DNA from 4 places in the Pantoea eucrina genome. Region 1 is predicted to be linked to each of the others. Evidence: predicted binding sites of a transcription regulator. Region 1 holds the regulator's gene; each other region holds the start of a gene.

The links. The regulator CRP, encoded in region 1, controls carbon source genes, mostly activating them, when cyclic AMP is high. The targets are predictions, from matches to a motif close to ATGTGANNNNNNTCACAT.
Region 2: the regulator CRP is predicted to act here: its motif matches at 4,155-4,172, upstream of udp (uridine phosphorylase).
Region 3: the regulator CRP is predicted to act here: its motif matches at 5,152-5,169, upstream of ompW (outer membrane protein OmpW).
Region 4: the regulator CRP is predicted to act here: its motif matches at 5,027-5,044, upstream of LAC65_RS01245 (YjcB family protein).

The regions. Positions count from the first base shown of each region.
Region 1 is NZ_CP083448.1:3,085,052-3,092,450, reverse strand. It holds gene LAC65_RS14755 (YccS/YhfK family putative transporter) at 1-1,156, opposite strand, end outside; gene crp (cAMP-activated global transcriptional regulator CRP) at 1,217-1,849, opposite strand; gene LAC65_RS14745 (OsmC family protein) at 2,140-2,544, shown strand; gene LAC65_RS14740 (phosphoribulokinase) at 2,641-3,510, opposite strand; gene LAC65_RS14735 (YheU family protein) at 3,572-3,790, opposite strand; gene LAC65_RS14730 (hydrolase) at 3,787-4,809, opposite strand; gene LAC65_RS14725 (LysE family translocator) at 4,870-5,472, shown strand; gene LAC65_RS14720 (LacI family DNA-binding transcriptional regulator) at 5,474-6,454, opposite strand; gene tauA (taurine ABC transporter substrate-binding protein) at 6,688-7,399, shown strand, end outside.
Region 2 is NZ_CP083448.1:126,727-134,125, reverse strand. It holds gene ubiE (bifunctional demethylmenaquinone methyltransferase/2-methoxy-6-polyprenyl-1,4-benzoquinol methylase UbiE) at 1-308, opposite strand, end outside; gene rmuC (DNA recombination protein RmuC) at 383-1,870, opposite strand; gene LAC65_RS00590 (tetratricopeptide repeat protein) at 1,962-3,233, opposite strand; gene udp (uridine phosphorylase) at 3,333-4,094, opposite strand; gene LAC65_RS00580 (dienelactone hydrolase family protein) at 4,395-5,231, shown strand; gene metR (HTH-type transcriptional regulator MetR) at 5,413-6,348, shown strand; gene LAC65_RS00570 (YehS family protein) at 6,442-6,924, shown strand; gene LAC65_RS00565 (carboxylate/amino acid/amine transporter) at 6,963-7,399, opposite strand, start outside.
Region 3 is NZ_CP083448.1:1,742,591-1,749,989, reverse strand. It holds gene cls (cardiolipin synthase) at 1-982, opposite strand, end outside; gene LAC65_RS08205 (YciY family protein) at 1,146-1,319, shown strand; gene LAC65_RS08200 (hypothetical protein) at 1,340-1,510, opposite strand; gene LAC65_RS08195 (YciI family protein) at 1,514-1,810, opposite strand; gene LAC65_RS08190 (energy transducer TonB) at 2,015-2,746, shown strand; gene yciA (acyl-CoA thioester hydrolase YciA) at 2,792-3,208, opposite strand; gene LAC65_RS08180 (septation protein A) at 3,263-3,802, opposite strand; gene LAC65_RS08175 (YciC family protein) at 3,862-4,596, opposite strand; gene LAC65_RS08170 (YkgJ family cysteine cluster protein) at 4,646-5,041, opposite strand; gene ompW (outer membrane protein OmpW) at 5,274-5,906, shown strand; gene LAC65_RS08160 (BON domain-containing protein) at 5,945-6,259, opposite strand; gene trpA (tryptophan synthase subunit alpha) at 6,446-7,249, opposite strand; gene trpB (tryptophan synthase subunit beta) at 7,249-7,399, opposite strand, start outside.
Region 4 is NZ_CP083448.1:276,893-284,291, reverse strand. It holds gene LAC65_RS01270 (Na+/H+ antiporter) at 1-1,436, opposite strand, end outside; gene LAC65_RS01265 (NCS2 family permease) at 1,578-2,927, opposite strand; gene LAC65_RS01260 (glutathione S-transferase family protein) at 3,211-3,876, opposite strand; gene soxR (redox-sensitive transcriptional activator SoxR) at 3,920-4,399, opposite strand; gene soxS (superoxide response transcriptional regulator SoxS) at 4,496-4,924, shown strand; gene LAC65_RS01245 (YjcB family protein) at 5,142-5,423, shown strand; gene LAC65_RS01240 (ATP-grasp fold amidoligase family protein) at 5,476-6,426, opposite strand; gene LAC65_RS01235 (MATE family efflux transporter) at 6,435-7,399, opposite strand, start outside.

The DNA.
Region 1 (7,399 bases):
TATTAAAAAACAGCGCAACAGAGCTGCCAAACATCAGCATAACGGCAAAGCGGGCCGCGCTGCGCAGCGCGCCGGACCTGAACGATAGATAGCTGCGCAGGGCGGGCAGCAGCGGCAGGCGCCGCTGGCGATCGGCCATCAGATCGCGCGTATAGAGCGGTTTCTGGGTGCGCAGCACGCGGGCGATGCGGCTGAAATGATAAAGGCAGAAGTGGCCAACCGGATTATCCGGATGCTGCCGCGCAATTTTTTCCAGCGCGCCGAGCGGCTTTTCCATCTGAAAGCGGGCGGGCAGCTGGTGATAGAGAATGGCATCGGCCAGCAGCCTGAGCTGTGCCGAAATGGTTTTTGCATTCCAGCGGATAACCGCTTCCGCATGACTCTGTTCTACCAGCTTTTGCACTTTCTCCGGCTGGTGCAGGCTGACAGCGATATGCTCCTGCAGATCCAGCGCCACCTGAAAAGCGCGCGTCAGCCGCTTATGGCTGTTATCGCGGCTGGCAGAAAGCATATGCATCTGCTGATAGCAGGTGGTGATCAGGTCAACCGCTTTCTGCTGGCGCGCCAGCAGCGGCGGCAGCGCTTTTTCCGGATCGGTCAGCTGTGTCAGCAGGGTATATTTGGCATCGCAGTAGTCAGCCAGCTCACGATAGAGCAGGCTCAGCGTTTCACGCATCGGCTGCTCTTTCCACAGCCAGTACCAGAACCAGTTAAACAGGCCATACCAGAACGTGCCGCCAATATAGAGCAGCGGCGGCACCCAGATCGGCATACGCCCCACCAGGCTCAGCGTAAAGATCGCTGCAATCAGCGTGCCGGGCAGCAGACGCCCGTGCAGCGGACTGATTTCGCCCGTCACGCCAATCAGCAGCGGCAGCACCAGCATAATAAGCGGCAGCGGAACCGCGGCGTTGGTGAGGTACTGGATCAGAAAACTGCCGGTGGCGAAAAGCGTACCGCCCACGATCAGGCGTTTGAAAAAGCGTTTATGCGGCGTATCAAGGCCGGCAATATTGCAGCAGGCGGGTACCAGCGAGAACAGCAGGCCTTTTTGCAGATCGCCACACAGCCATCCCAGCGCGACAGGCAGGCACAGCACCAGCGTCTGACGCAGAGCGTAATTGACTTCGGGATGATAGATGATTCGGCGCCACATCAGCTTATCGCAAACAGAAACGGCGTGATGGTGTCATCACGCCGTGGGGGGTGAAACAGCTTAGCGGGTGCCGTAAACGACGATGGTTTTACCGTGTGCGGAGATCAGGTTCTGATCTTCCAGCATTTTCAGGATGCGACCAACGGTTTCCCGTGAGCAACCCACGATCTGACCAATCTCCTGACGGGTAATTTTAATCTGCATACCGTCGGGGTGGGTCATGGCATCCGGCTGTTTAGCCAGATTAAGCAGCGTCTGCGCAATGCGGCCGGTAACATCCAGGAAAGCCAGGTTACCCACCTTTTCTGATGTCACCTGCAGGCGACGTGCCATCTGCGCCGACAGGCGCATCAAAATATCCGGGTTAACCTGAATCAGCTGACGAAATTTTTTGTAGGAAATTTCAGCAACTTCGCAGGCTGTTTTCGCACGCACCCAGGCACTGCGCTCCTGGCCCTCTTCAAACAGGCCGAGTTCGCCGATGAAATCTCCCTGATTCAGATAGGAGAGGATCATCTCTTTGCCTTCTTCATCTTTAATCAGTACCGCAACGGAACCTTTAACGATGTAGTAGAGCGTTTCTGCTTTTTCACCCTGATGGATCAGCGTGCTTTTGGATGGATATTTGTGAATATGGCAATGGGACAGGAACCATTCGAGTGTAGGGTCTGTTTGCGGTTTGCCGAGAACCATTCGCTATTATCCTCTATTGTAATCGTGCCCAAAACACAGGGGCATTCATTCCCTGTCAGGCGATGAAATCGTCCAGCGCGTCCTGTTAATAAAAATTATCCGGGCGGATGTGTAAGCTCTGCTTTTGATTCTGCCCGTCCTCATCAGCCACGACGAAGAAATTTTCAGCTCTGTTTGTAGCACAGCTTTTGCAGGCTGTCTTGTGTTGTCTCGCTTCAGCAGGCGGGCGATTGCTGTTTGCCGGATGAACGCGTACTCTGGCGCAAAACGCCGCTTCAGGAGAAAGAATAATGCAGGCACGTGTGAAATGGGTGGAAGGGCTGACCTTTCTCGGAGAATCCTCATCAGGACATCAGTTATTAATGGACGGGAATTCAGGCGATAAAGCGCCAAGCCCGATGGAGATGGTACTGATGGCCGCCGGCGGCTGTAGCGCGATTGATGTGGTCTCGATTCTGCAAAAAGGGCGTAATGACGTGGCTGACTGCGAGGTCAAACTGACTTCAGAACGGCGCGAAGAAGCACCACGTATTTTTACACAGATTAACCTGCACTTTATCGTCAGCGGCAAAGCGCTGAGCGAGAAAGCGGTGGCGCGGGCGGTTGACCTGTCGGCAGAAAAATATTGCTCGGTGGCGATCATGCTCGGCAAAGGGGTGGAGATCACCCACAGCCATGAGGTAGTTGAGCTGTAACAGCTGCCGGTGCGCATACCTCGCTACCCGTGAAACAGGCTTTGCAGGGTCGCCATTTATGGCGACCGATGCCACGTCGTCTGGCAGACATGGCCTCTACTCTATCCGTTTTCCTTCAATCAGCCGCTGCACCAGTGGCATCATGATCAGCTCCATCGCCAGTCCCATTTTGCCGCCCGGTACCACCAGCGTATTCATATGCGAAATAAACGATCCCTGAATCATCGCCAGCAGATAGGGGAAAGCGATACCTTCCAGGCCGCGAAAATGGATCACCACAAAACTCTCATCCAGTGAGGGGATCTCGCGCGCCGCGAACGGGTTAGAGGTATCAACTGTCGGTACCCGCTGAAAGTTAAGGTGCGTGCGCGAAAACTGCGGCGTGATGTAGTTGATATAATCTTCCATCGACCGTACCACGGAGTCCATCACCGCTTCGCGCGAATGGCCCCGTTCGCTGGTATCGCGTACCAGTTTCTGTATCCACTCAAGATTGACGATCGGCACCACGCCCACCAGCAGATCAACATGCTCCGCCACGTTATGCTGCTGCGTAACCACTCCGCCGTGCAGTCCCTCATAAAACAGCACATCAGTATTCTCCGGCAGCGGCTGCCAGGGAGTAAAGGTGCCCGGCACCTGATTCCACGGCACGGCCTCGTCATAGGTGTGCAGGTATTTGCGCGACTCTCCTATGCCGCTTTCGCCATAGCGCCGGAACGTCTGCTCCAGCAGGCCAAAGTCATTGGCGTCCGGACCAAAATAGCTGATGTGACGACCCAGATCGCGTGCTTTGCGGATCGCCATATCCATTTCCGGCCGGGTATAGCGATGAAAACTGTCGCCTTCTACTTCGGCTGCATGCAGCCCCAGCTGCTGAAAAATTTTACGGAACGCAAGGCTGGTTGTCGTGGTACCGGCGCCGCTGGAGCCGGTAACGGCGATAACGGGGTGTCTGGCTGACATACGGGTGCTCCCTGTGAGGTCGGGCGATGAGCATTGTTACCATGAATTATCCGGCAGTGCATCAGCCGCGAAACTCGCGCCGCGGCATAATATTGACCGTTTCATGCAGCTCAGACCAGACCAGCACCACCTCGCCCTGCTGCAGCTGGCGGCGCACGTCGGCTACCTTCTGCGCCAGGCTGCGCTCCTGCTCACCGTAGTCAGTGCCTTCGCGCAGAACAAAACTTTCAATCAGGTTTTCCAGCGTTGTTACATCCAGTTCCTGCCACGGAATAATCACAATTGCCCATCCAGATAAGTTGAGAGCCACTCCGGCACGCGCTGCTCCAGCCACATATGCGGTTGAAGCAGGCTGCCGCCGACAAAGCCAACGTGTCCACCCTGCTGCGTCAGCTGATACTCAATTGTGGCAGACAATTGCTGCGGCTGCGGGATCACCGCATCTGTCATAAAGGGATCGTCTTTGGCGTGGATGATCAGCATCGGCTTGCGCACGCCGGTTAACAGCGGCAGGCCGCTGGCGCGCTGATAATAATCGCTGGCGTCAAGAAAGCCGTGCGCCCGGGCGGTGATCGCATCGTCAAATTCGCGCAGGCGGCGAAACGCGCGCAGCTGCAGTACATCAACCGGCAGCGTGCCGGGCCAGGCGCGCAGTTTGCGCAGCGCATTCTTTTTCAGCTGCGTCAGCAGATAGTGCTGGTAGAAGCGGGAGAAGCCGATATCGAGCTTTTCACTGCAGGGGGCGAGCGCCAGCGGCGCTGATATCGCCACGGCCGCATCCAGCGGTGCCTCATTGCCCTGCAGGCCCAGTAAACAGGCGAGCATGTTACCGCCCAGCGACACACCTACCGCAGCTGTCGGCACGCTGCCCCATTCACGCCGCAGCCAGTGCAGGAAATAGGTCGCGTCTTCTGTTTCACCGGAGTGATAGATGCGCTGCAGCCGGTTAGGTTCGCCGCTGCAGCCGCGAAAGTGCATCACCACGCCAAGCCAGCCGCGCGCTTTGCACGCCTGCATCAGGCCGTGTGCATAAGGGCTGCGAAAATGGCCTTCGAGCCCGTGGAACATCACCATGCGCGGTTTGTGTCGCGCGCCGGCCGGATCTTCGCTCCAGGCGAGATCGACAAAGTCGCCATCCGGCAGCTCCAGCCGCTGCCAGTGTGGTTTAAGCGTGACGCGACGCCGTAGCAGGCGCGGCAGCAGGGTCTGCAAATGCGCATTGCCGAAGCCGCGCAGCGGAATAAAGGGATTGCCGGTGGGGCAATCTAAATAACCAGGGATAGTGCTTGTCTGATGCATAACTCGCTGATAGCTTCGATGGGTTGTCTGCTTTTAAGGATGAGGAGCATCCGGATACTCATGGAACTCAGTCTTTTTTTGTCGATGTTAGGTTTTCTCTGGGTCGCGGCCATCACGCCGGGGCCCAATAATATGTTACTTACGGCCTCAGGTGCTAATTTTGGCTTTCTGCGCACGCTACCGCTGCTTATTGGTATCATGCTGGGTATGCAGGTGATGTTGCTGATGGTGGCATTTGGCATTGGCGGACTGATCCTGCTCTATCCGTCGCTGCATCTGGTACTGAAGATTGCCGGCAGTCTCTATCTGCTCTGGCTGGCGTGGAAAATCGCGACGGCCGCCTATGAGACGCTGGAAACCGAAGACCGTTCGGTAAAGCAGATGCCGTTCTGGCAGGGCGGACTGCTGCAACTGATCAATCCTAAAGCCTGGCTGATGGCGCTGGGGGCGATAGCGAGTTTCAGCCTGGCAGGAGCTGCCTATCAGCACTCTGTGGTTGCGATCAGCATGGGCATGGCGCTGGTGAATCTGGTATCCGGCCTGATCTGGATGGGATTTGGTTCACTGATTGGCCGCCTGCTGCATAGCCCGCGTGCCTGGAAGCTGTTCAACCTCGCGATGGGCGCACTGACCGCTGCCTGTGTGCTGCTGATCTGGCGCTAGATTAGCTGGATGCGCGCTCCAGACGCTGCCAGGGCAGGACTTCATGCACAATGGCAGCATGCGGCTGGCGAATGCGGTTCAGCAGCAGCTGTACGCTGCGGGCGCCCATCTGATTCATCGGCTGCGCAATGGTGGTCAGCGGCGGATTCAGGCTGCTGGTAAACGGAATACCGTCAAAACCTACCACGGCCAGATCCTCCGGAACGCGCAGTCCCGCTTCGAGCGCGGCGTGAATAACGCCAACGGCCAGCACATCTGACACGGTAAAAATGGCATCGGGCGGAGAGGGCTGTGCCAGCAGCGCATGCAGCGCGGCGCTGCCCGCTTCGCAGGAGATATTCTCCGCATACGCCACGCGATCCCACGTCATATTCAGCGCCTTCAGCGCCTCGCGGTAGCCGCTCTCACGCTGATGCGAATAGAGATAGCGCATGTCGCAGTTGACCAGCGCAATCTGTTTTCGGCCCTTTCCGGCCAGGTAGCGGACCGTCTCAAAGGCCGCCTGCCGGTTATCAATAGTCACGCTGGATGCATTAATAGAGGGATCGTATTCAGCACACTGCACCCACGGCGCATCACCAATCAAATCTTTCAGCCCCTGCAGACAGGCGGCGGCATCCATTGTGATCACGCCATCGACGACCTTGCCAGCCAGCAGCGCCAGATAGGCGGTTTCACGCCGCAGCTGAGAGGCGCTGTTGCAGAGCAAAATGTGATAGCCCTGCGTCTCCGCCTCCGCTTCAATCCCCTGCACAACGCGCGAACAGAAGGGGTTGGTAATATCTGAAATCAGCACCAGCAGCATGTTGCTTTGCGCCGTGCGCAGCTGGCGCGCCAGCAAATTAGGCTGGTAGTCGCACGCGCTGATCGCTGCCAGCACTTTACTGCGCGTATCGGGACGCACGCCGGGATGCTGGTTCAGAACCCGGGAAACGGTAGCTTTTGATACGCCCGCCAGGTGCGCGACTTTTTCGATGGACATGGAGATAACAACCGCTATTCAGGTGATGAAATCAGGTAGAGATCAATAACACAGTAGCGATGTGAGCGCCTGACAAATTTGTCACCGTTTCTGTCCGGCCTATTTGCTTTTTTTGCATAGCCTTGCCTGATGTTGATCTAAGAACTGATTGGCATGAGGGATAATTTTTAATTCCTTTATGAAACTTTCACCGCTGGCGACACTGCCGTCATAACTTCACTTCGGGGAACAGGATGATGGCAATGCAAAAAACAATAATCTCGCTGGCAGCAGTACTGGGACTGATAGCGTTTCAGGCACAGGCAGTCAACGTCACCGTGGCGTACCAGACCTCCGCAGAGCCTGCCAAAGTCGCTCAGGCGGATAACACCTTCGCCCGTGAGAGCGGAGCAACCGTGGACTGGCGCAAATTTGACAGCGGCGCCAGCGTGCTGCGTGCGCTGGCGTCCGGCGATGTGCAGATTGGCAATATTGGCTCCAGTCCGCTGGCGGTCGCTGCCACACAGCAGCTGCCGATTGAAGCGTTTCTGCTTGCATCACAGCTGGGTAACTCCGAGGCGCTGGTCGTGAAAAAAGGGATCAGCGATCCGAAACAGCTCATCGGCAAACGTATTGCCGTACCTTTCATCTCCACCACGCATTACAGCCTGCTGGCGGCGCTGAAGCACTGGGGCATTAAGCCCTCACAGGTGCAGTTAGTGAACCTGCAACCGCCTGCGATTGTTGCCGCCTGGCAGCGTGGCGATATTGACGGCGCGTACGTCTGGGCCCCGGCCGTTAATGAGCTGGAAAAAGAGGGCCATGTGCTGACCGACTCCTCGCAGGTGGGACAGTGGGGCTCACCAACGCTCGATGTCTGGGTGGTGCGTAAAGATTTTGCGCAGCAGCATCCGGAGGTGGTTACTGCGTTTGCCCGCAGCGCCATTGATGCACAGCAGGCCTATC
Region 2 (7,399 bases), 430 kb from region 1:
TTCAGCATCGAGCTGTTAATATCCGCCAGAACCACCTGCCCGGTTTCACCCACCAGACGGGAAAATTTCGCCGTGAGATCGCCCGTGCCGCCTGCCAGGTCGAGCACGCGCTGACCGCGACGCACGCCGCTGCTGTCAATGGTAAAACGCTTCCATACGCGATGGACGCCGAACGACATCAAATCGTTCATCAGGTCATATTTTGCCGCAACGGAATGAAACACGTCCGCGACTTTATCGGCCTTTTCACTTTTTGCTACGGTCTGGAAGCCAAAGTGAGTAGTTTCCTGCTGTGATTCATCTGCCATCGGTTTTACCTGTTCCACAAATAATTCTCTCCGAAGTGTATCAGAGTCGCGCGATCCGAGCACGTTGCCGCCGGTTATTCATTGATACGGCGCACTTCCGCTGCCGTTTCCGCATCATCCTCTGCCCAGCGCTCATCCGCTTCATCCGGCAGCGCCCGCTGCACCAGCTGCGGATTAATGGGCCGCTTAACTTCGACTCCCAGCGACTTAAACGCCTCGCTCTGGGCGATAAGATTGCCGCGCCCTTCTGCCAGCTTTTTCATCGCCTGCTGATAGCTCTGCTGCGCCTTGTCCAGATTATGTCCGATGCCGCTCATATCATCGACAAACAGCCGCATTTTGTCATAGAGCCGTGCGGCGCGATCGGCAATCCGCTGGGCGTTGCGGCTCTGATGCTCATAGCGCCACAGATTATTGATAGTACGCAGCGCCACCAGCAGCGTAGTCGGACTGACCAGCATGATATTCTGCTGCAGCGCCTCGCTAATCAGCTCAGGCTGCCGATCGATAGCCAGCAAAAACGCCGGCTCCACCGGTATAAACATCAGCACATAATCCAGCGAGCGTAAACCGGGTAATTGTTGATAATCTTTTCGCCCCAGCAGACGAATATGACCGCGCATCGCCGCAACATGGTCCTGAATAGCCAGCTCCCGTGCGGCATCATCCTCAGCGTTAAAGTAGCGCTCATACGCGACCAGCGTCATCTTGGCATCCACCACCACATCTTTGCCCTGCGGCAGCCGGACAATCACGTCGGGCTGCATGCGCCCCTGCTCCAGCGCGATGTTCACCTGGGTTTCATACTCATACCCCTCACGCAGGCCGGACGCTTCCAGTACCCGACTGAGCACCACTTCGCCCCAGTTACCCTGAATCTTGTTGTCGCCTTTCAGCGCTTTGGTCAGGTTTAACGCCTCCTGCGCCATTTGTGCATTGAGCTGCTGCAGCTGGCGGATCTCATACGTTAACGTATGACGCTCACGCGCCTCCTGACCAAAACTCTCATTGACCTGACGGCGAAAGCCATCCAGCTGATCGCGCAGCGGCGCAATCAGGCTGTTAAGACTCTGACGATTTTGCTCATCAACACGGCGACCGCTGTTTTCAAAAATGCGGTTCGCAAGATTCTCAAACTGGGCGCTCAGACGCTGCTCGCTGCTGGTCAGCAGCCGCTGCTTCTCTTCAGCGGCAAAGCGCGTCTCCTCCAGCCGGATAGTCACCTCGCGCAGCTCCGCTTCCTGTGCGCTGTTGACCTCCAGCTGATTACGCAGCTCGCGGCTGAGCTGTTCACTTTCAGCACGCCAGTAATCCAGCTGCTGCAGGCGCTCCTGCGCCCCGCTCAGGGTGCCATGCAGCTGCCGCAGCTCCTGTTCACGCTGCCGGAGCTGCAGCTGCAGCTGTTCCTGCTCGCGCTGCTGACGCTGCTGCGCCGCTTCCAGCAGGCGATGCTCCGCGGTCAGGCTGGCATGCTGCTGACCGGCACGCAGCTGCGCCAGCAGCCAGCCGATACCCAGACCGGCCAGTGCCAGTACAAGCGTAATAATAAGTTGCTGATCCATGATCCCCCCGCCCCTCGCGATGCTCAGGGGAAAGGTAAAGTTGGCCTGGAGGAATGTCTACTGAAATCTCTGACCGCCAGCCCGCAGGACCTCAGCAGGCTCTGACCGTGAGTTCGCCCGCTTTCCAGGCGTCGATCAGAAAAAACGGCATCGGCAGCACCCATTCACTCTCATTCACCACGCGCGCCGGATAACACCAGCTCTGGCCGCCGCAGGCGAGTTCAACCTGCTGCGTACCGTTGCAGGGGGCAGTAGCCTTACCGGTCATGCTGGCATAGCCGGCGTTACTGCCGACATGAAAATGTTCCGTTTGCCAGCGAACGGGGGCGTGAGCAGGCCACGGCTGCGCCTGATGAAAATGAAAAAGATCATCATGACTGAGCAGGCTGGCACGAACGGTGGGCCACAGTGCCACTTTGAGGAAATATTGATCGGTAAAGCGCTGACTGCCAGTGTAGCGCGCCATAAAGTCGCGCATCTGCTGCGCAAGATTGCGGACGACGCCGTGACAGCCGCCCCACATTCCGGCCAGCAGCAGTTCGGTATGGGTAAAGTAGTCACGCATATGATGAAACCAGAACGGCGAGTCGAGCCAGGCCTGCACGGCCGCAGCTTCGCGCTCTGACAGCAGCGAGTCGGCGTCGCGAATGATAAAGCGCCTGACCATGGGGTCATCCATCACCAGAAAACGCCAGAGCGTAGGCTGAATCTCATTTTCGTGTGACATATCAACCAGCTGTGCGCCAGCGTGCTGCAGGCGCTGCCAGACATGCTGCGGCACGCTTTTATCCAGATAGACGCGACACTGCCATGCCGGATAGAGCTCGCGCGCGACCTCAACGTTTTTAATCAGCGTTTCGCAGTATCGCGGCTGATTGCCATACAGGCTGAACGCAATACTGTTTTCCGCCGGGTTGTGCGGGTTAAACGCCGGCGGCGCATCAGCCGGAAACGGGTGCTTTTGTCCGGCAGAAAAGCGGGCATCAGAGTGCATCAGCGAAGCCAGACCGTAGCGTGCCACCTCATCCGGCTTATCCAGCCAGCCGCAGACCTCGGTCAGGCCATCCAGCCAGGTTTCCGAAGCCTGTGCACGCTGTGCGTCAGGCGCCTGGCAGATTTTCTGATAGATTTTGTACGATTTTTTATAGTCGCCGGTGCGCATCAGCGTCAGTGCATAGTCGCTGAGCACCTGCATATGGTTCGGCATTACCCGCAATACCGCTTCACAGCACTGACGCGCCTGCGCGTAGTCGCCGTCGGCCATCGCCTGGCGAAACTGCGCGGCGGCGTGTTCAACGCGCGCCTGCGCAGCAGCGGGATGATTGACAGCGGCGGAACGGGGAGCGGAGAAGGTTTTGCGCATAAAAGGGATCCCAGAGTTCGCTGAATAGGTGCGCATCCTGATTCGTCAGCGGCTGAGTTCCCTGTAAGGCGGGTCCCGCATCCATTGCCAACTGGCGCACTACAGTAAGCGACGCGCGGCTTCCACCACAATTTTCACAGCGTCGCTCTCGGTCTGCTTCATGGTTGCCGCGTCCGGGATCTCTTTTTGCGTACGGTTCACAATGACGCCCGCCACCATGCCGGCACGCAGTCCCTGACTGGCGCACATGGTTAACAGTGTAGCGGATTCCATCTCATAGTTAAGTACGCCCATCGCCTGCCACTCCTGCATGGAGCCCTGGAAGCGATTGACCACGCGACCTGAGAAGGTGTCATAACGCTCCTGCCCCGGATAGAAGGTGTCAGAAGAGGCAGTGATGCCGATATGGGTACGCGCGCCGCACTCTTCTGCCGCCGCGACCAGCGCCGTGGTACAGGCAAAATCGGCCACGGCCGGAAATTCCATCGGAGCAAAGTGCAGGCTGGCGCCATCCAGGCGTACTGAGGCGGTCGTCACCAGCACGTCACCGACGTTAATGTGCGGCTGAATGGCACCGGTGGTGCCGACGCGCAGGAAGGTACGGACGCCGAGCTGTGCCAGCTCCTCTACCGCAATCGAGGTTGAAGGACCACCGATACCGGTTGAGCAGACCACTACCGGCTTGCCGTCGATCTCCGCCAGCCAGGTGGTAAATTCACGATGCGACGCCAGATGCTGCGGATTCTCCATCAGCGCAGCGATTTTTTTCACCCGCTCCGGGTCGCCCGGGACGATCGCCAGCGTAGCGCCTTTCAGATCAGCTTTAGTGATACCAAGGTGGAAAACGTCAGACTGGGTCATATCAGACTCCTGCTAATTAAGTAGTGTGACGCGCACTCTACGTGAGGCTGCGCGACAAATATGTGATATCTCTCACTTCAAATAATGAAAGTTACATTACCAACCGCACTATTTGTGATTTTTGTCACAATATAACGCGCCGTTTCACACATTTATCCGGCACGGTGCTGCGTAAGCTTCAGCGGCAATGTTAATACAGAAGCCGCATCTGAGAATCTGTTCCTTTTATCCTGTAACCATCCGGCCATCATGACCAGGCTATAGTTACCTGATTGCGCACCTGCCAGCACGGAGAGAACCATGAAAACCACAGAAAATATGGCACAAGAATCGACCCCGGGTGGCTTCGCCCCAGCGGCGCAGCCCGCCGCCAGCAGCACAATCATTACCCAAAGCGATGCGATTCATTGTGGCGAGACCTCTATTCCCAGCCAGGGTGAAAATCTGCCCGCCTGGTACGCACGACCTGAATCATTCAGCGGTACGCTGCCGGTGGTACTGGTGGTTCAGGAGATTTTCGGCGTACATGAGCATATCCGCGATCTGTGTCGCCGTCTGGCACTGGAGGGCTACCTCGCAGTGGCGCCGGAACTCTATTTCCGCGAAGGCGATCCGCAGGAGTATCACGATATCCCGACGCTGCTCAGCGAGCTGGTGAGCAAAGTGCCCGACAGCCAGGTGCTTGCCGATCTCGATCATGCGGCAAACTGGGCTGCACGGCACGGTGGTGATATTCGTCGTCTGGCGATTACCGGCTTCTGCTGGGGCGGGCGTATCAGCTGGCTGTTTGCCGCACACAATCCTCAGGTGCGTGCCGCAGCCGCCTGGTATGGCCGCCTGGAAGGGGAAAAAACGTTAAAGCAGCAGAAGCATCCGATTGATGTCGCCGTCGATCTGAACGCGCCGGTGCTCGGCCTGTATGGCGGGCAGGATGAGGGTATTCCGCTGGAGAGCATCGATAAAATGCGTCAGGCGCTGCATGCCGCCAATGCCACAGCGGAAATTGTGGTCTATCCGGATGCCGGTCATGCCTTTAACGCCGATTATCGTCCGGGCTACCATGCGGAGTCGGCCCGGGATGGCTGGCAGCGTATGCTGGCGTGGTTTAAACAGTATGGGGTAGCCCCGACCGCATAACATAATCCGGGGCGCTGTGGCGCCCTTTTTTGTGCACGTTCTGCTTTTAACGCCCGCGTATGCTGCTTTCAGCGCGCAGCAGCTCACCTCATTTAGCCATCCAGATGTTTACACCGCCACAATCTGCGGGTAGTGTATAGCTTACCGCGTCATCCGTTTTGTCCCGCTGTGAAGGATTCTCATGATCGAACTCAAACACCTGCGAACGCTGCAGGCGTTACACAACACCGGCTCGCTCGCCGCCGCTGCGGCGCAGCTGCACCAGACGCAGTCTGCGTTATCGCATCAGTTCAGCGATCTGGAGCAGCGCCTTGGCTTCCGGCTGTTTGTGCGTAAAAGCCAGCCGCTGCGCTTTACGCCGCAGGGTGAGATTTTACTGCAGCTGGCAGAGCAGGTACTGCCGCAGATCCAGCAGGCGCTGCAGGCATGTCATGAGCCGCAGCAGCAGGCCACGCTGCGCATCGCTATTGAATGCCACAGCTGTATTCAGTGGCTGACGCCTGCGCTGAATAACTTTCGCAAGAGCTGGCCGCAGGTGGTGATGGATTTTAAATCCGGCGTCACTTTTGATCCGCAGCCGGCGCTGCAGCAGGGCGAGCTTGATGTGGTACTGACCTCGGATATTCTGCCGCGCAGCGGGCTGTTTTATACGCCGATGTTTGATTTTGAGATGCGGCTGGTGCTGGCACCCGATCATCCGCTGGCGCAGCGCACGCATATTACGCCGCAGGATTTCGCTGATGAAGTTCTGATGATCTACCCGGTACAGCGCCAGCGGCTGGATGTCTGGCGTCACTTTCTGCAGCCCGCCGGCGTCAGCCCGGCGCTGAAAAGCGTGGACAATACGCTGCTGCTGATTCAGATGGTTTCGGCGCAGATGGGGATCGCCGCTTTGCCACACTGGGTGGTTGAGAACTTTGAAAAGCAGGGGCTGGTCGTCACCAAAACGCTGGGCGACGGTCTCTGGAGCCGGCTCTACGCCGCTGTACGCGAAGGCGAACAGCGTCAGCCGGTACTGGAAGCCTTTGTGCGTTTTGCCCGTCAGCACGCCTGCGATCACCTGCCGTTTGTGCGCGACGCCTCGCAGCCCGGCGCGGTATTACCCGGCGCATCCTGATAGTCCGGTGCGGCGTGCGCGCTCCGCGCTGTTATCCCCGCCCCGCCTGCACTATAATGCGCCGCCTTTACTGCATACCCGGAGAGTTTCACCATGACCAATAACGATGTTCTGCGCAGCGTGCGCTATATGCTTGATCTGAGCGATAGCAAAGTGGTGGAGATTTTTGCCCTTGCGAGAAGCGATGTGCCGCTGGAGGATGTGCAGGCCTGGCTGAAAAAAGAGGATGACGCCGCGTTTCGCAAACTGCCTGATGTACTGATGGGCTATTTCCTCAACGGCCTGATCTACTACCGGCGCGGTAAAAGCGACGATGCGCCGGCGCCCTCTGTTGAACGTCGCATGAGCAATAACATCTTTCTGAAGAAACTGCGTATCGCGTTTGCGCTGAAAACCACCGATATTCCCGACATCCTGCTCAAAGCCAACTTCAAGGTTTCACAGGGCGAAATCGGCGCTATCTTCCGCAATCCGGATCACAAGAACTATCGCGAATGTGGCGATCAAATTCTGCGTAATTTCCTGAAAGGGTTAACGCTTATCCAGCGTCCGGGAACGCCGGCGAAGAAAAGCTGATCGCACGGCGCAGCCTGCAGGCTGCGCCCGCCACGTGCTCAGGCGTGACGCCTGCCGATCACCCAGCGTTTATGCACATAGAGTGAAGCGAAGATCACCGCAGCGCCCGCAATAAAGCTCGGCCAGTGCGGCTTCTCCTGCCAGATCGCCAGATTCACCAGCAGTCCCGCCGGAACGTGCATATTGTTCATAATGCCCAGCGTGCCGGCATCCACCTGCGTGGCGCCATAGTTCCACATAAAATAGCCCAGCCCGGATGCGGCCACACCCAGCCATATCAGCACGCTCCACTGCAGCGTAGTCGTGGGCAGCTTCTGCGGATTGCCCCACAGCGACCAGGCCAGGGCGGCAATCAGCACCGCTCCGAGATAGAACCAGGAGAACGCCGTATGCTGCGGCATAGGCCGCGTCTCCTGCAGCCGTTTGTATCCCACCATGCCGACAGCAAAGCAGAGATTCGCCGCCTGCACCAGCA
Region 3 (7,399 bases), 1.3 Mb from region 1:
TCAGCAGCGCCTGATGGATCATATCCTCGGGGAAACCCGGCCCGGAAGCGATAACCTGAATAGTGTGGCCGCTCTCCTGTTCAAACGGCATGATGTTGCCGTCTGGTGCCGGAGGCAGAATACGCTTACCGGTCTCAATCTCCCAGTCGCAGGCGTAAACGATCCCCATTGTGGTGGCAACAGGCCCCTCCATCCGCGCCATCAGATCGATCCACTGCCCGACACCGGCATCCTGCTTAAAGAAACGCGGATCGACCAGGTTCATGCTGCCGGTGTAGGCGATGTAGTTGTCGATGAGCACGACTTTGCGGTGCTGCCGCAGATCCATACGCCGCAGGAAGACACGCAGCAGGCTGACCTGCAGCGCCTCAACCACATCGATCCCGGCGTTACGCATCATATTTGCCCATGGGCTACGGAAAAAGGCGACGCTGCCGGCAGAATCGAGCATCAGACGACAGTGCACGCCCCGGCGTGAGGCTGCCATCAGCGACTCCGCCACATCGTCAGCCAGGCCGCCTGGCTGCCAGATATAGAACACCATCTCGATATTATGACGCGCCAGCTGAATATCACGGATTAGCGCCTGCATCACCTCATCGCTGCTGGTCAGCAGCTGCAGCTGATTGCCTTTGACGCCAGCGATCCCCTGCCGGTGCCGGCAGAGATCAAAAAGCGAGCGTGCAACGTCGCTGTGCTCGGTGGCAAAGATATGCCGGCACTGCCTGAGGTCGGTGAGCCACTTAGCCGTAGAGGGCCACATGGTGCGGGCGCGCTCGGCCCGGCGCTTGCCAAGATGCAGCTCCCCGAACGAGAGATAGGCGATAATCCCTACCAGCGGCAGAATATAGATGATCAGCAGCCAGGCCATAGCTGAGGTCACTGCGCGACGTTTCATCAGAATACGCAGCGTTACACCCGCAATCAGCAGCCAGTAGCCAAACAGCAGTAACCAACTGATCAGGGTATAAAAGGTGGTCATTGAGTGGACATCCTGTTCGCGCATTTATAGGCAAAGTTTACGTGCTGATGCGCTGTAGCGAAACCTTAATCTGCCCTGAGATTTATCGATAAAGGTTTCGAATTGGCATTTCTGTGCAGATCACTATAATGCGTGCCGAAATATGCCGGACTGAGAGAGTGTCATGAGACGAAGCAGAAATGAAGTGGCCCGCTGGAGAATGTTACGCCAGGTGCATCGCCGTCGTGCCCGCTGGCTGGAGGGCCAGTCGCGTCGCTATAAGCGCATCCATGCCATTCGTCACCAGGTTGCGCAGCAGCAGCGCCGTTCAATTCTGTTTATTACGCAGAATATGTGAGACCGGCGCGGCTGGGTTCGTTAATGGCCGCGCAGCATCAGCGTAATGTTGACGATCTGCGCCGCCGCCGCCAGGACTATCAGCATGACAATCTGCTGGCGCGCCTGAAGCCAGCCCTGACGGCGCCAGATCCAGAGCGCACGACCGGTAAGCAGCAGTGCCACCAGTAGCAGCAGCAGTGATAACATCACGAATTAAAATACCCGCTTAAACGGCTTAACGGTAACTTTTTCGTAAACGCCAGCGGCGATATAGGGATCGTCCTGAGCCCAGGATTGCGCCGCCTCCAGCGAATCAAACTCTGCGACAATTGCCGAGCCGCTAAAGCCAGCGGGGCCTGGATCGTTGCTGTCGACCACCGGTAGCGGGCCGGCAACAATCAGTCGTCCCTCATCCTGCAGCAGCTGCAGACGAGCAAGGTGCGCAGGGCGCACGCTGTTGCGTTTTTCCAGTGAATCTGCGGTATCTTCCGCGTAGATGAGGTAAAGCACGATGGGATACTCCCGTTAGACTGGCCGAAATTGCGAGACACGTTAAGGGATCGCCCGGCAGAGTGCAAACGAAACCTCAGGGCAATCGGCGCCAGCGCAAGCGGGGTTAAAAAAAAGAGGAAACGGAGCACTTTTACGCTGCTTATTGAAACTGATTGCTATTTGCATTTAAAATCATCTTCTCACTCAATGACCACAGCTGCTATGACGACATTGACTACGCCTTTTCCGACCCGTACGCCTGTTTCACTGATCCTCTCCGTGGTACTGCACGGGTCCGTTATTGCCGGCATTCTCTATGCCTCGTGGCATCAGTCCCGTGAGCTGCCTGCCGCGTCTCAGCCTATCGCCATCACCATGGTCGCGCCTGAGGTGCAGCCGGAACCTGCGCCGGCTGTGGTAGCACCGGCACCGCAACCTGAGCCTGAACCCGAGCCGCAGGCCGCCCCGGAGCCGCCAAAAACGGAGCCGGTTCCTATTGCAAAACCGGAGCCAAAGCCGAAACCTAAGCCGAAGCCAAAACCAAAAGCAGAAAAAAAACCGGCGCCAGCCCCCCGTCAGCCGGCACCGGACCGGGCCGATCCGTTCAGGCAGGAGACCGCAGCAGCTCAGCCCCGGCCCGCCACTGCACCAAAAGCGGCCACTGCTCCGGCACCGGTTAAAGCGAGCGGACCGAAAGCGCTCAGCATCAGCAAACCAGCCTATCCGGCACGCGCGGCCGCGCTGCGTATTGAGGGTAATGTACGGGTGAAATTTGATGTCGACAGTGACGGCCGGGTTGGCAACGTCACTATTCTTTCGGCACAGCCGCGCAATATGTTCGAGCGCAGCGTCAGGGATCAGGTTAAAAAGTGGCGCTACCAGCCGGGCCAGCCGGGCCAGGGCATCACCATGAATATTGTTTTCCGTATTAACGGCGGCGCGAAGATCGAGTAGGGCGCAGAGCAGAGCGGCCGAAAAAGCCGCTCTGCTTTTCATCACTCAGTGGCTGCGGTTAGCGCGATCTGCCGGCAGCGGACGCGACTTGCCGCTGTTGTCTACTGCGACGTAAACGAACACCGCTTCGGTGGCGCAGTAGGTCTGGCCTATCGGCTCAGATGAAACCTTTTTAATCCACACCTCAACGTTGATAGTCATTGAGCTGTTTCCGGTGCGCAGGCAGTGCGCATGGCAGCTGACCACATCGCCTACCGCGACCGGCTTCAGAAAACTCATGCCGTCGACCCGAACCGTGACCACGCGACCTTCAGCGATCTCTTTTGCCAGAATTGCACCGCCCATGTCCATCTGCGACATCAGCCAGCCGCCAAAAATATCGCCGTTGGCATTGGTGTCGGCTGGCATAGCCAGCGTACGCAAAACCATTTCGCCCGTGGGCTGCTTATGCTTCTCGTTCATTGCTCAGTTCTTCTGCAGGTGAAAAAAAGCCCGGCTGGCCGGGCGATGGAAAGACTATTTTGATTCCTGCTGGGGCATCTGCCGCCAGATATAGAGCCCGCTCAGCAGGGTAAACAGCAGCGTCAGCCCTGTCAGGCCAAACACTTTAAAGTTCACCCATACCGGCTGTGGCAACCAGAACGCAACATAGATGTTGGCAAGGCCGCATAGCAGAAAGAACAGCGCCCAGGCGATGTTGAGCCGGCGCCAGACCGTGGCAGGCAGCTGCAGCTCTTTTCCCAGCATGGTCTGGATCAGGGGCTGCTGCATGAACCACTGGCTGTAGAGCAGTGCGAGCGCAAACAGCGAATAGATTACGGTGACCTTCCACTTGATGAATTCATCATTATGAAACACCAGCGTTAGGGTGCCGAACACCGCCACCAGGACAAAGGTAAACAGGGTCATCTTTTCCAGCTTGCGATAGAGCACCCAGCTCACTACCAGCGCCAGGCCGGTAGCCACCACCAGCGCGCCCGATGCAACGTAGATGTCGTAGAGTTTGTAAAAAACAAAGAAAACGACCAGGGGGAGAAAGTCGAGTAACTGCTTCATAGCGTTTCCAGTCCGGACAGTAGCCTGTGGTTATAGCGCTCAGCGGAGCGCCGTAACCCTTAACGTAACAGCATATAGAGCCGATACAAATAAATAATCAAAACGGCAGAAACCAGATTGCCCAGCGCGTTAAGCACCACGGAGGCAATATTGGCGGGCAATACCGTCAGCGAAGAGAAAAAGAACATCAGAATAATTTTTGCCAGCAGCCACAGCAGAATAGCGGGTGCAATCAGGCGAATATTTTTCCACGCCAGGCGCAGGCTGGCGCGCATGGCACCGATTACGCCCATTTTTTCACTGACCAGCATCACCGGCGCCAGAGAGAGCAAGATAGCGAGCACGATGCCAGGCACCATCAGCACCATAAAGCCAAGCTGCACCAGCAGCGTGATCAAAAAGGTCTGCAGCAGCAGCTTAGGCAGCAGCGGTGCAGCGGTACCGATAGCGCGCAGGGCACTGACGCGCTGACCGCTGGAGACCAGCGGGATCAGGCAAAGCATGCCGCCGAGCAGCAGCGTATTACCAATCAGCGCCGCCAGGGTTCCTGCTGCGGAAGCGCGCAGCAGTATACGCTGCTGATCCGGAGACATATTCTGTACCAGTTCAAACAGGGAGGATGCGCTGCTGTCACTCTGACTCAGCAGCGACAGCTGCTCATCATCAGGCGTTAACGCATGCCCGATAATCACGGTAATGAATGAGGTCAGCAGCGCCATCAGCATTATAGTGACCAGCTGATGGCGCAAAAAATTTCCTGTGTCACGGTATAACGAGCTTGCCGTGATAGACATGTACACTCCTTGAAAAAAACCGGGTTAATTAACCCGGCGATTGTACATGCTAAGCGGTCAGGCTGGCACCCGGAATACCATAACTTTCTGTCATGTCAGGTAAAGAAGGGTGAAAAAGGGCAGGTAATCCATGGCGGGCGCGGGCACGGTCGCAGGCTTCGTTAACGACGCCATTTTCCCCGGACATCGCAAATTCACGGCAGGGAGAGGGGCGCTGCTCATAGATACCGCAGGAGACGCAGCTACCGGGCTCGCCCTGCAGAGCAACGCAGCGCGGTGTGCGATCGCCGGTGCCGCGCATATTGCGCATCAGCAGGTTTAGCGGCTCGGTGAGTTCGGCTGGCACTGCGCCACCGGCATCATCGGCTTCAGCCCAGTAAAAGGAAACGCGAAAATAGGCGCAGCAGGCGCCACAGGTCATACAAGGGTTAGTTATATCGCTCATCTGATCGCCCGCCACTCCTGAGGCATCGAACCAAAATCACTCGGGATCAGCAAAGTAATCACGTTATGAAACTTCAGCAACCTGTTTTTGATCTTTTTTCGCGCTGGCAAATTTGATCTGTGTCAATTCATTGTTAACTAAGCATTTATTCTGCCAGCCAGTTAATGAAATCTGCGCTGAAAACCGTTACATCTGTGCCGCGAAAAATTTTAATTCAGGCAAAGGAGTGATGATGAAACTGGCAAAATGCGCACTGTTCCTGGCGATGGCGATACCACAGCTGGCGCTGGCTCATCAGGCGGGTGACTTTTTTATGCGCGCCGGTACGGCAACGGTCCGTCCGACAGAGGGGTCAGATAATGTGCTGAACATGGGTGAATTCAGCGTCGATAATGATACGCAGCTGGGGCTGACATTCACCTGGATGGCAACCGACCATATCGGAATTGAGCTGCTGGCTGCCACGCCGTTTCGTCATAAAGTCGGTCTTGGTCCGACCGGTAACCTGGCCACGGTGCGTCAGCTGCCGCCCACGCTGATGGCGCAATACTATTTCCTCGACAGTAACAGTGCGGTACGTCCTTATGCGGGCGTTGGCATCAATTACACCACCTTTTTTGACGCAAAGCTGAATCAGACCGCCAGGGATGCACAGCTCAGCGATTTGAGCGTTAAAGACTCCTGGGGCATTGCGGGTCAGGTGGGGCTCGATTATCAGATTAACCGTGACTGGATGCTGAATGCTTCGCTGTGGTACATGGATATTGATACTGAAGTGAAATTCAGACATCAGGGCGTACAGCAGAATATTAATACGCGTATCGATCCGTTTGTCTTTTTCTTTGGTGCAGGCTATCGCTTCTGAGGCAGAAGAAGGGCGACCTGCCGGCCGCCCTTTTGGTATTACTTGATCTGCATATTATTAACAACAGACTTCACGCCTGCCACGCTGCGCGTAACGGAAACGGCGCGGTTAGCCATCTGTGGCGAGCTGACAAACCCGCTCAGCTGAACCTTACCTTTGAACGTTTCAACATTGATTTCTGTAGATTTCAGCGCTTCATCATTCAGCAGCTGCGCTTTTACTTTCGTGGTGATGACGGTGTCATCAATATAACCGCCGGTGCCTTCTTTGGTTGGCGTTGGCGCACAGGCGCTCAGTGTCAGTGCCACAAATGCAGCCATAAAAATTCCCGCAACGACCTTGAACAATTTCATTTGGTTATCTCCCTGTCATAGATGGATTCACACCGTAACGCAACGGCGCATTTAAGTGTGGGTCGGCCCTGAATAATCGGCAACCTGCTGGCAGAGAAAAAGTGAAAAAAGCTGGCGCTCAGGCAGAAAGGATGGGGGTGGCGGAAAAAAGAGTGTGGCCCCGTCGGAGTGACGGAGCCACAGCGATTAGCGGGTGGCCGCTTTCAGGCCGCTGACAAAGGCTTTCAGCTCACGCAGCAGCGTTGCCGGGTCGCGCTGATTTTTCTCAATGATGCGTACAATGGCGGAACCGGAGATCGCTCCCGCTGCGCCTGCAGCAATCGCTTCACGTACCTGCTCCGGCTCGGAGATGCCGAACCCCTGCAGGGCAGGCGGCGCCTGAAACTCACGCAGTTTATCAATCAGATGGTGAAGCGGCTGACTGGCGCGGTTTTCAGCACCGGTCACCCCTGCGCGCGACAGCAGATAAGTGTAACCGCGGCCATGCTGAGCCAGTTCACGCAGCAGGTCATCGCTGGCATTAGGCGGGCAGATAAAAATCGGCGCAATGTTGTGACGCAGCGCAGCCTGGCGGAAGGGGGCTGACTCTTCAACTGGCACATCAGCGACCAGTACCGAGTCGACGCCCGCGGCGGCACACTGCGCATAGAACGTATCGATGCCGCGGCTGAACACCAGATTAGCGTACATCAGTAAACCAATGGGCAGATCGGGGTATTTCTGCCGCACTACCTGCAGCATTTCAAAGCATTGCGCCACCGTGGTGCCGGCCGCAAAAGCCCGCAGCGTGGCGCTCTGAATGGTGGGTCCATCTGCCAGCGGATCGGAGAAAGGGATCCCCAGCTCCAGCGCATCAGCGCCGCCTTCAACCAGCGTATCGATAATCTGCAGTGAGAGCTCCGGAGAGGGATCGCCCAGCGTAACAAAAGGGACAAACGCGCCTTCCTGACGCGCTGACAGGCGTGAAAACAGCTGATTATAACGCTCCATCAAATCTCTCCTTTCGCTTTAAGCAGATCGTGAACCGTGAAAATATCTTTATCGCCGCGACCGGAAAGGTTAACCACCAGCAGCTGCTCTTTTTCCGGATTTGCCCGCATCATTTTCAGCGCATGGGCCAGCGCATGAGACGATTCCAGG
Region 4 (7,399 bases), 580 kb from region 1:
CCAATCACCCGCAGGCTGACCTCTTTAAGCAGCTCCGGATCGATATTCTCTTCGGTATCACTCTCCAGCCGCTGCTCCATCTTATGCAGGCTTTCAATCGCCACACCCGCCATAGCGGCTCGCGCATGCTGCAGTTCATGACGATGACCAGCTTTATCATGGCTGTCGATACCGCGCAGCAGAAGAGGCAACAGGATAACGCCAACAAACAGAGAAAAGAGGATCACGCCGGTGGCGATGAATACCAGTTCATAACGCGCCGGGAAGGGCTCGCCATTGCTGAGAAACAGCGGAATAGAGAGCACGCCCGCCAGCGTAATCGCACCGCGTACGCCCGCAAAAGAGGCAATCAGCAGCTCGCGCAGCGAGTAGTTTGAGAATTCCAGCGGTTTTTTCTTCAGCAGGCGCATGCTGGCACGCTTCATGATCCAGAGCCAGCCAAAACGCACAATCATCAGCGCCGCATACACCAGCGCGACATCGGTAAACAGCATCCACAGCTCGACGTTGGGATCGGCATTCGCCTGCTCAACGGACGTCGCAAGGATATCCGGCAGCTGCAGGCCAAGCATCAGGAACACCATGCCGTTGAACACAAACTCCAGCATCTGCCAGACGCTGTTTGCGCGCAGGCGCATCGCCAGCGGCGCCTGACGAATAATGCCGGAGCGCGTGATGGTCATCCCGGCCGCGACGGCGGCAAGAATACCGGAGACGCCAAGATGTTCAGCAATCAGGTAGGAGGCAAACGGCAGCAGCAGCAGCAGTACGGTCTGCGTCGCCGGATCGTCTCCGCTCCAGCGGCTCAGCAGGCGCAGCGAGCGGCCATAGAGCCAGCACACGGCCACGCCCGCAATCAGTCCGCCAATGGCAACTTTGAGAAATTCCACGCTGGCGCCGCCCCAGGTAAAGACCATGGTGCCCATCGCCACGGCGACCGCGAACTTCAGCGATACCAGGCCAGAGGCGTCGTTCATCAGCGCCTCACCCTGCACAATCGACATGATTTTCTTTGGGATGCGTCCTTCGCCAACGATACCTGACAGCGCCACGGCGTCGGTCGGTGACAGCACAGCCGCCAGCGCAAAAGCCGGGATCAGCGGAATACCCGGCACCAGCCAGTAGATCAGGTAGCCGATACCGACCACGGTGATCAGCACCAGTACCAGCGCCAGCCCGAGGATCTCGCGACCGTGGCTCAGAAACTCATTGATAGGCGTCTTCCAGCCGTCAGCAAACAGCAGCGGCGGGATAAACAGCACCAGAAAGAGTTCCGGATCGAAATCGACATGCAGGCCGAACGTCGGCCAGGCAAGTAAGGCACCCGCTGCGATTTGCACCAGCGGCAGCGGAATTTGAAACGGCAGGATTCTTGCCGCGACGCCGGAGAGTGACACCACCAGCGTCATAATGAGAATAGTAAAAAAGATTTCCATGCTTTCCTTAGGCGAATCGATATGGTTAAAAGCGAGGGTCGTTACGCTAAAAAGTGTAAAACAAAACGCCGCGCATGGGGGGACCCGATGTGCGGCGCTGGCAAAGTCAGGGGATTATCTGGAAATTACTGGAACCTGTGGTCAGATAGCCCAGCCTGCCGCATAAAAGGTGACCAGTGCGACAGCGATCGCTACCGTCCCCACGTTGAGTCTGCGCCACTCCCCGGCAAACAGACGGCCAATCACCAGCGAGGCGAAGCCCAGCATAATGCCGGTCACGATGTTACAGGTCAGCACAATAAACACCGCGGTCAGCAGGCCTGACATGGCATCAACAAAATCACTGAAGTCAATTTTTGCCACATTGCTCAGCATCAGTAGTCCGACATACATCAGCGCCGGCGCGGTCGCATAGGCCGGCACCAGACCGGCAAGCGGCGACATAAACAGCATCAGCAGAAACAGTACGCCCACGACGATAGCGGTTAATCCGGTTTTGCCGCCCGCTGCCGTACCGGCGGCTGATTCAATATAGACCGCTGCCGGAGACGCACCGACCAGGCCGGCAAACAGGCTGCTGAGGGAGTCGCTGGTCAGCGCCCGGCCGCCATTGAGGATCTGCCCTTCTTTATCCAGCAGATTGGCCTGCCCGGCAACCGCACGAATGGTGCCGGTCGCATCGAATACCGCCGTCATGACCAGCGCCAGGACGCTGGGCAGTACGGCTGGCTGCAGCGCGCCTGCGATGTCCAGACTGAACATCGCTGACTGACCGCTGGCATCCTTCAGGCTTGGCATCGCAAACAGCCCCTGCCAGGTCACCGCCGGATCAAACACAAGCCCGATCAGTGAGATAGCCAGTATAGTCAGCAGGATGCCGCCGGGTACGCGGCGTTTTTCCAGGCCAAAGATTGCCGCCAGACCCACCAGCGACATGATGACCGGAAACGCGGTGAAATCGCCCAGCGCCACCGGCAAGCCTGCGGCCGGGTTTTTTACCACCAGGCCAATACCGTCTGCTGCAATCAGCAGTAAAAACAGGCCGATACCAACCCCGGTACCGTGCGCCACGCCCATCGGCAGATTGCGTAAGATCCAGGCGCGGATACCGGTTACCGAGATAAACGTAAACAGTAATCCCATCAGGAATACGGCGCCCAGCGCGACCGGTACGCTGATGTGCTGCCCAAGGACCAGGCTGAATGCAGTGAAGGCGGTCAGCGAGATAGCACAGCCGATAGCCAGCGGCAGATTGGCCCAGAGTCCCATCAGCAGGGAGCCAAACCCGGCGACCAGGCAGGTGGCAACAAATACCGCCGTAGGGGAAAAGCCCGCTTTACCAAGCATGCCCGGTACCACAATAACCGAGTAGACCATGGCCAGGAAGGTGGTAAGCCCCGCCAGCACTTCCTGCCGCACGTTGCTGCCGCGTGCTGAAATGTGGAACCAGGCGTCCAGTTTTCCACTGGCCGGGCGTGAGTCGCCAGACATAATTATTCCTCTGCATATTTTAGGTGTAAGTCGCCGCACAGCTGCCGCTTACGCATCACCCTGGTGGGGATTTCTCAAAGAGAAAAGAGGCGCAAACGATTACGCAGCTATGTACTTCCCGTCAAAGAGGGGGAGATAAAATGGCAGGCGATTATCTGGCGTTTGGGGTGACGTTTTCAACTGTTAATCGTCACCGGACTGGAGAAAGCACGCCTGCGGTGACGGCGGACCAATTCGGGGCGCATTAATGCGCCCCCTACGATTACCGGATTCCGGGCCGGCGTCAGTCGCTGAATTTAATCGGGCCGCCCTGCTTCAGCGCCCGCTGCCAGGCGGCGCGCTGCTGCATCTCTTCCAGCCAGCGGGTGGTGGCAGGCAGATCGTGCAGGCCGCCGCGCATCTGAAGCGCCAGCAGCGGAAAACTCATCTGAACATCAGCAATGCTGAAACGCGAACCGGCAAAAAACGCATGCTGACTTAAATGCTGTTCAATCACGCGGGTATGCAACGCCAGCTGCTTATTCAGCCAGGCTTTCTCCATTCCTTTACGCATGGCGCCACCGATCGGGCGCAGCAGCCAGGGAACCGGTTTTTTGCTTAGCTGCGCAAAAACCAGCTTGATGATCAGCAGCGGCATCAGCGATCCCTCGGCATAATGCAGCCAGTAGCGTCCCTGAATCTGTTCATCTTCATTGCTCAGCGTCAGCTGCTGCTCGCTGTCATACTTCAGCTGCAGATACTCCAGAATGGCGCCGGATTCAGCAATAACGCGGTTGCCATCGGTTATTACCGGTGATTTCCCCAGCGGATGCACCTTTTTCAGCTCATCGGGTGCCAGCATCGTATTTTCCCGCTGATAACGTTTGATCTGATACGGCACCGCCAGCTCTTCCAGCAGCCATAACACACGATGCGAACGGGAGTTTTCCAGATGATGAACGGTGATCATGTACAGCTCCTTGCTGATAAAGGTATCGCACCAGTATAGCGGATTAACGCCCCTGCTCATCCTGCTCCGGGTCAAGCAGCACGGCGCCTGAACCCTGCTGCGCCAGCCGGTCGCCGGGGTTGCGTAACGGACAGTCGCGCATCGACAAACAGCCACAGCCAATACATCCGTCCAGATCGTTCCGCAGCCGCGTCAGCGTCTCAATGCGTTTATCCAGCTCCTCACGCCAGTGCTGCGTCAGTGCATCCCACTCCTGCGTCGACATCCGTTTATTCGCCGGGACATGCATCAGGCTCTCACTCACCGTCGCCAGCGGAATACCGATACGCTGCGCAATTTTAATAATCGCTACGCGGCGCAGTACGTCACGGCTGTAGCGTCGCTGATTACCATTATTACGGGTGCTGGAGATCAATCCTTTGGTTTCATAAAAGTGCAGTGCCGAGACCGCTACGCCGCTACGTTTTGCCACTTCTCCTGGCGTCAGCACCGGCTTTGGATAGTTACGCTCTTTTTTTACCATCAGCCTTTACCTCAAGTTAACTTGAGGAACTATACTCGCTCACCATCAAAAGTACGAATTTCTCACCGGGTAATACCCCTTCAGAAGGATGAGGCTATGATGCAACAGGAAATCATTCATTCACTGACTAACTGGATCGATCAGAATCTGGATAAAGCACTGTCGATTGATGATGTGGCAGCAAAATCGGGTTACTCAAAATGGCACCTGCAGCGTATGTTCCGTACCGTGACGAAACAGACGCTGGGTGGCTATATTCGTGAACGGCGTCTGACGATGGCGGCAGAAGCGCTGCTGCAGACGCAGCGACCGGTTTTTGATATCGCTATGCAGTATGGTTACGATTCGCAGCAAACCTTTTCGCGCGTGTTCCGCCGGCAGTTTTCGCAGACGCCTACGGCGTATCGTCACGCCATGCGTCGTCAGGCGATTGCGCAACGGCCTCGCCTGCTTAGCTTTGACTGCAGCGACAATATGAACAGCTTCGCCCAGCGCACCACCGGTGAATGCTGCCCTGTCCGGTAATCAGCGCGCCTGCTTCAGGCGCTCTCTTCCAGCTTTAGCCGCGCGTCCCAGCCCGCCTTCGCGGGTACAAAATTTGTTCAAAAATTCAAATCCGCTGATATAATGTGATCCAAATCACACTCAATCCGACGTGAGAGCGTTTCCTGACGCGCTCTTTGCCGTCAGTGATGTCCGGTTAATGTCAGGGATATCACTGATTCGAAGAGGTTTTGCGTTAATGGCTACGTTAACAACCAGTTTACTGGTAATGCGCTGGGGTATTCTGAGCGCCGTTCTGATGTTTCTCGCCAGCTCAATGAAAATAAAACTGCGGCAAAAGAGCCATCCGATTATGGCGCTGCTGTGTGGCGGTCTGGGCGTGGGGATGTCGTGCTGGTTTGTGACCGGACTGCTGGGTATTACGCTGAGCATGGAGAACGTGCACAACTTTATGCAGATTGGCAAACAGGCTTTTATCGATGTGATGAGTCAGGCGCCGACTGAGTGGCCAATTCCCTGAATAGTATGCATAAAAAACCCCGCGCTGCGGGGTTCTTTATATTGCTGTGCGATCAAATTTTCTTCAACACGGCGGGAATACCGACTTCCGCAACCGAAACGCCCGGTCTCTTCGTACCGCGACGATCCTGAATCCACATATCACCCATCATCTGGTCCAGCCCGCGGTCCAGACCCGTTACCAGTCCGGCACCCGGCGTGAAGGTCAGCTCACCAAAGTAGATCTCTTCACCGTGGATATACCAGTCAACGCGGACATAGTCGAAATCGCTGGCCAGCGTCTTGCTCAGCGCCAGCGCCTTCTGCAGCTGCGGCAGAATAGGCTCAACATCCAGACCGGTATCGCGGATCTTATGATACGCCTCGTTCAGATTGTTGACGTAAAAGTTCATCGACAACAGCGGGTTGCAGCGGTTGTAGATCACCTGCAGCACATATTCAAAACTGCCATCGCGCTTATTGAACATGTGAAATTTGTAGTCAATCGGCGCACTTTTGCCATCGCCAATGTACTGCTCTACCAGAATCCGCGGCTTGATGTAGCGATAGTGGATCTCACGCGCTTCATTAGCGAAGTCCGTTTTCAGCCAGCGATGACAGTCGCTGATGATCTGCTGCTTCTTCAGCGCATCCGGCTCTTCCAGCAGGATCTCAACCATGTTGGAACCATGGTTAGGCTTGATCACAGTATTCTTCCACTGCGACAGGGTGTGAAGCGAATGCGGATCGCTGGTCTCGTAAACCAGCGGGATCAGATACTCACTGCCTACCTTCTCAGCAATGTATTCGCGTACTGAATACTTGTCCGACAGGCGACCATAGATTTGATAGTCGCCATACACAAATTTGCGATACAGCACCTTCTCGTTAAACACCTTTGGCTCGCGCAGATTAGGCAGCTTACGGAATTTACGGAAGTAGTAGATGCGATCCTGCGTAGCCCAGGGCATCTTCTTGATAAAATACTGAACGCTTCTTCTGAGTTCTTCTTTCAACCTGAGCATATCTGACCTCATTTGTAGGTTTTGTAGTTGAGTGAGGAAACCTGAATTTTTTGAATGACGCCGTTTTTAAAGAAGTAATTCATTACGGTAAGGGAGAGCAGCTCAGTGATGAAGACGCTCCAGGCGGCACCCATAATGCCGTACCCCTGGATCAGCCACCATGAGAGCGGCAGGCTGATAACCATCAGGCAGAGGATCTTCTTCAGCAGATAGTTAAACCCGCCCTCTTTGACCATGTAGCGGTAAGCTACGGTCCCCATTGCCGAAAAGCAGGTTGCTAACGACAGTAACGTAACGAGACTTCCCGATTGTGTGTACTCGTGACCATATAACGCGATGATAATCTTCTCGCCAAACATGGCGATCACCGCCAATAACAGCAATGAAACTCCCATGACATAGCCGTTCAGCCGCGCGGTGAGTTTGATTGCGGCTGCTCCACGCTCACGGAAAATTTCCGAAAAGCAGGAAGTGATGATGGCAACCGGGATAAAAATCCAGGAAGCCGAAATGGTGTTAGCCGCGGCGAACAGGCCCAGATCGCGGGCGGAAGCGATACCGGCCAGAAACATCTGCGCCGCTTTTACCTGCACGGAGATAAAAATGCTGGAGATAGCGAGCGGCAGACCGGCATACATCAGGTAGCGCAGATAGGTAGTGCGTTTCTGCTGCGGCGGCGCAATGTCCTGATGCTCACGGTAAAAATTGATGCGCTTGATGAGATAAGGCACCAGCGTTACCGCCACGATGGATACGGTCAGCCACAGCGGATTGAGATGCAGCCACGCGATGGTAAAGCTCAGCGCGAAGCCAAGCAGCAGTCCCACTGAGTTAGCCAGCGTATTGAGCCGCGACGCGAGACGCGCATTGTTGTAGACGCTAAAAGTGTCCTGCGTTACAAATACCGAGGAGATAAATGAGGCCAGTGCAAATGCGAGAAAATTCTCCTGCATGTTGTACCAGACCCAAATCA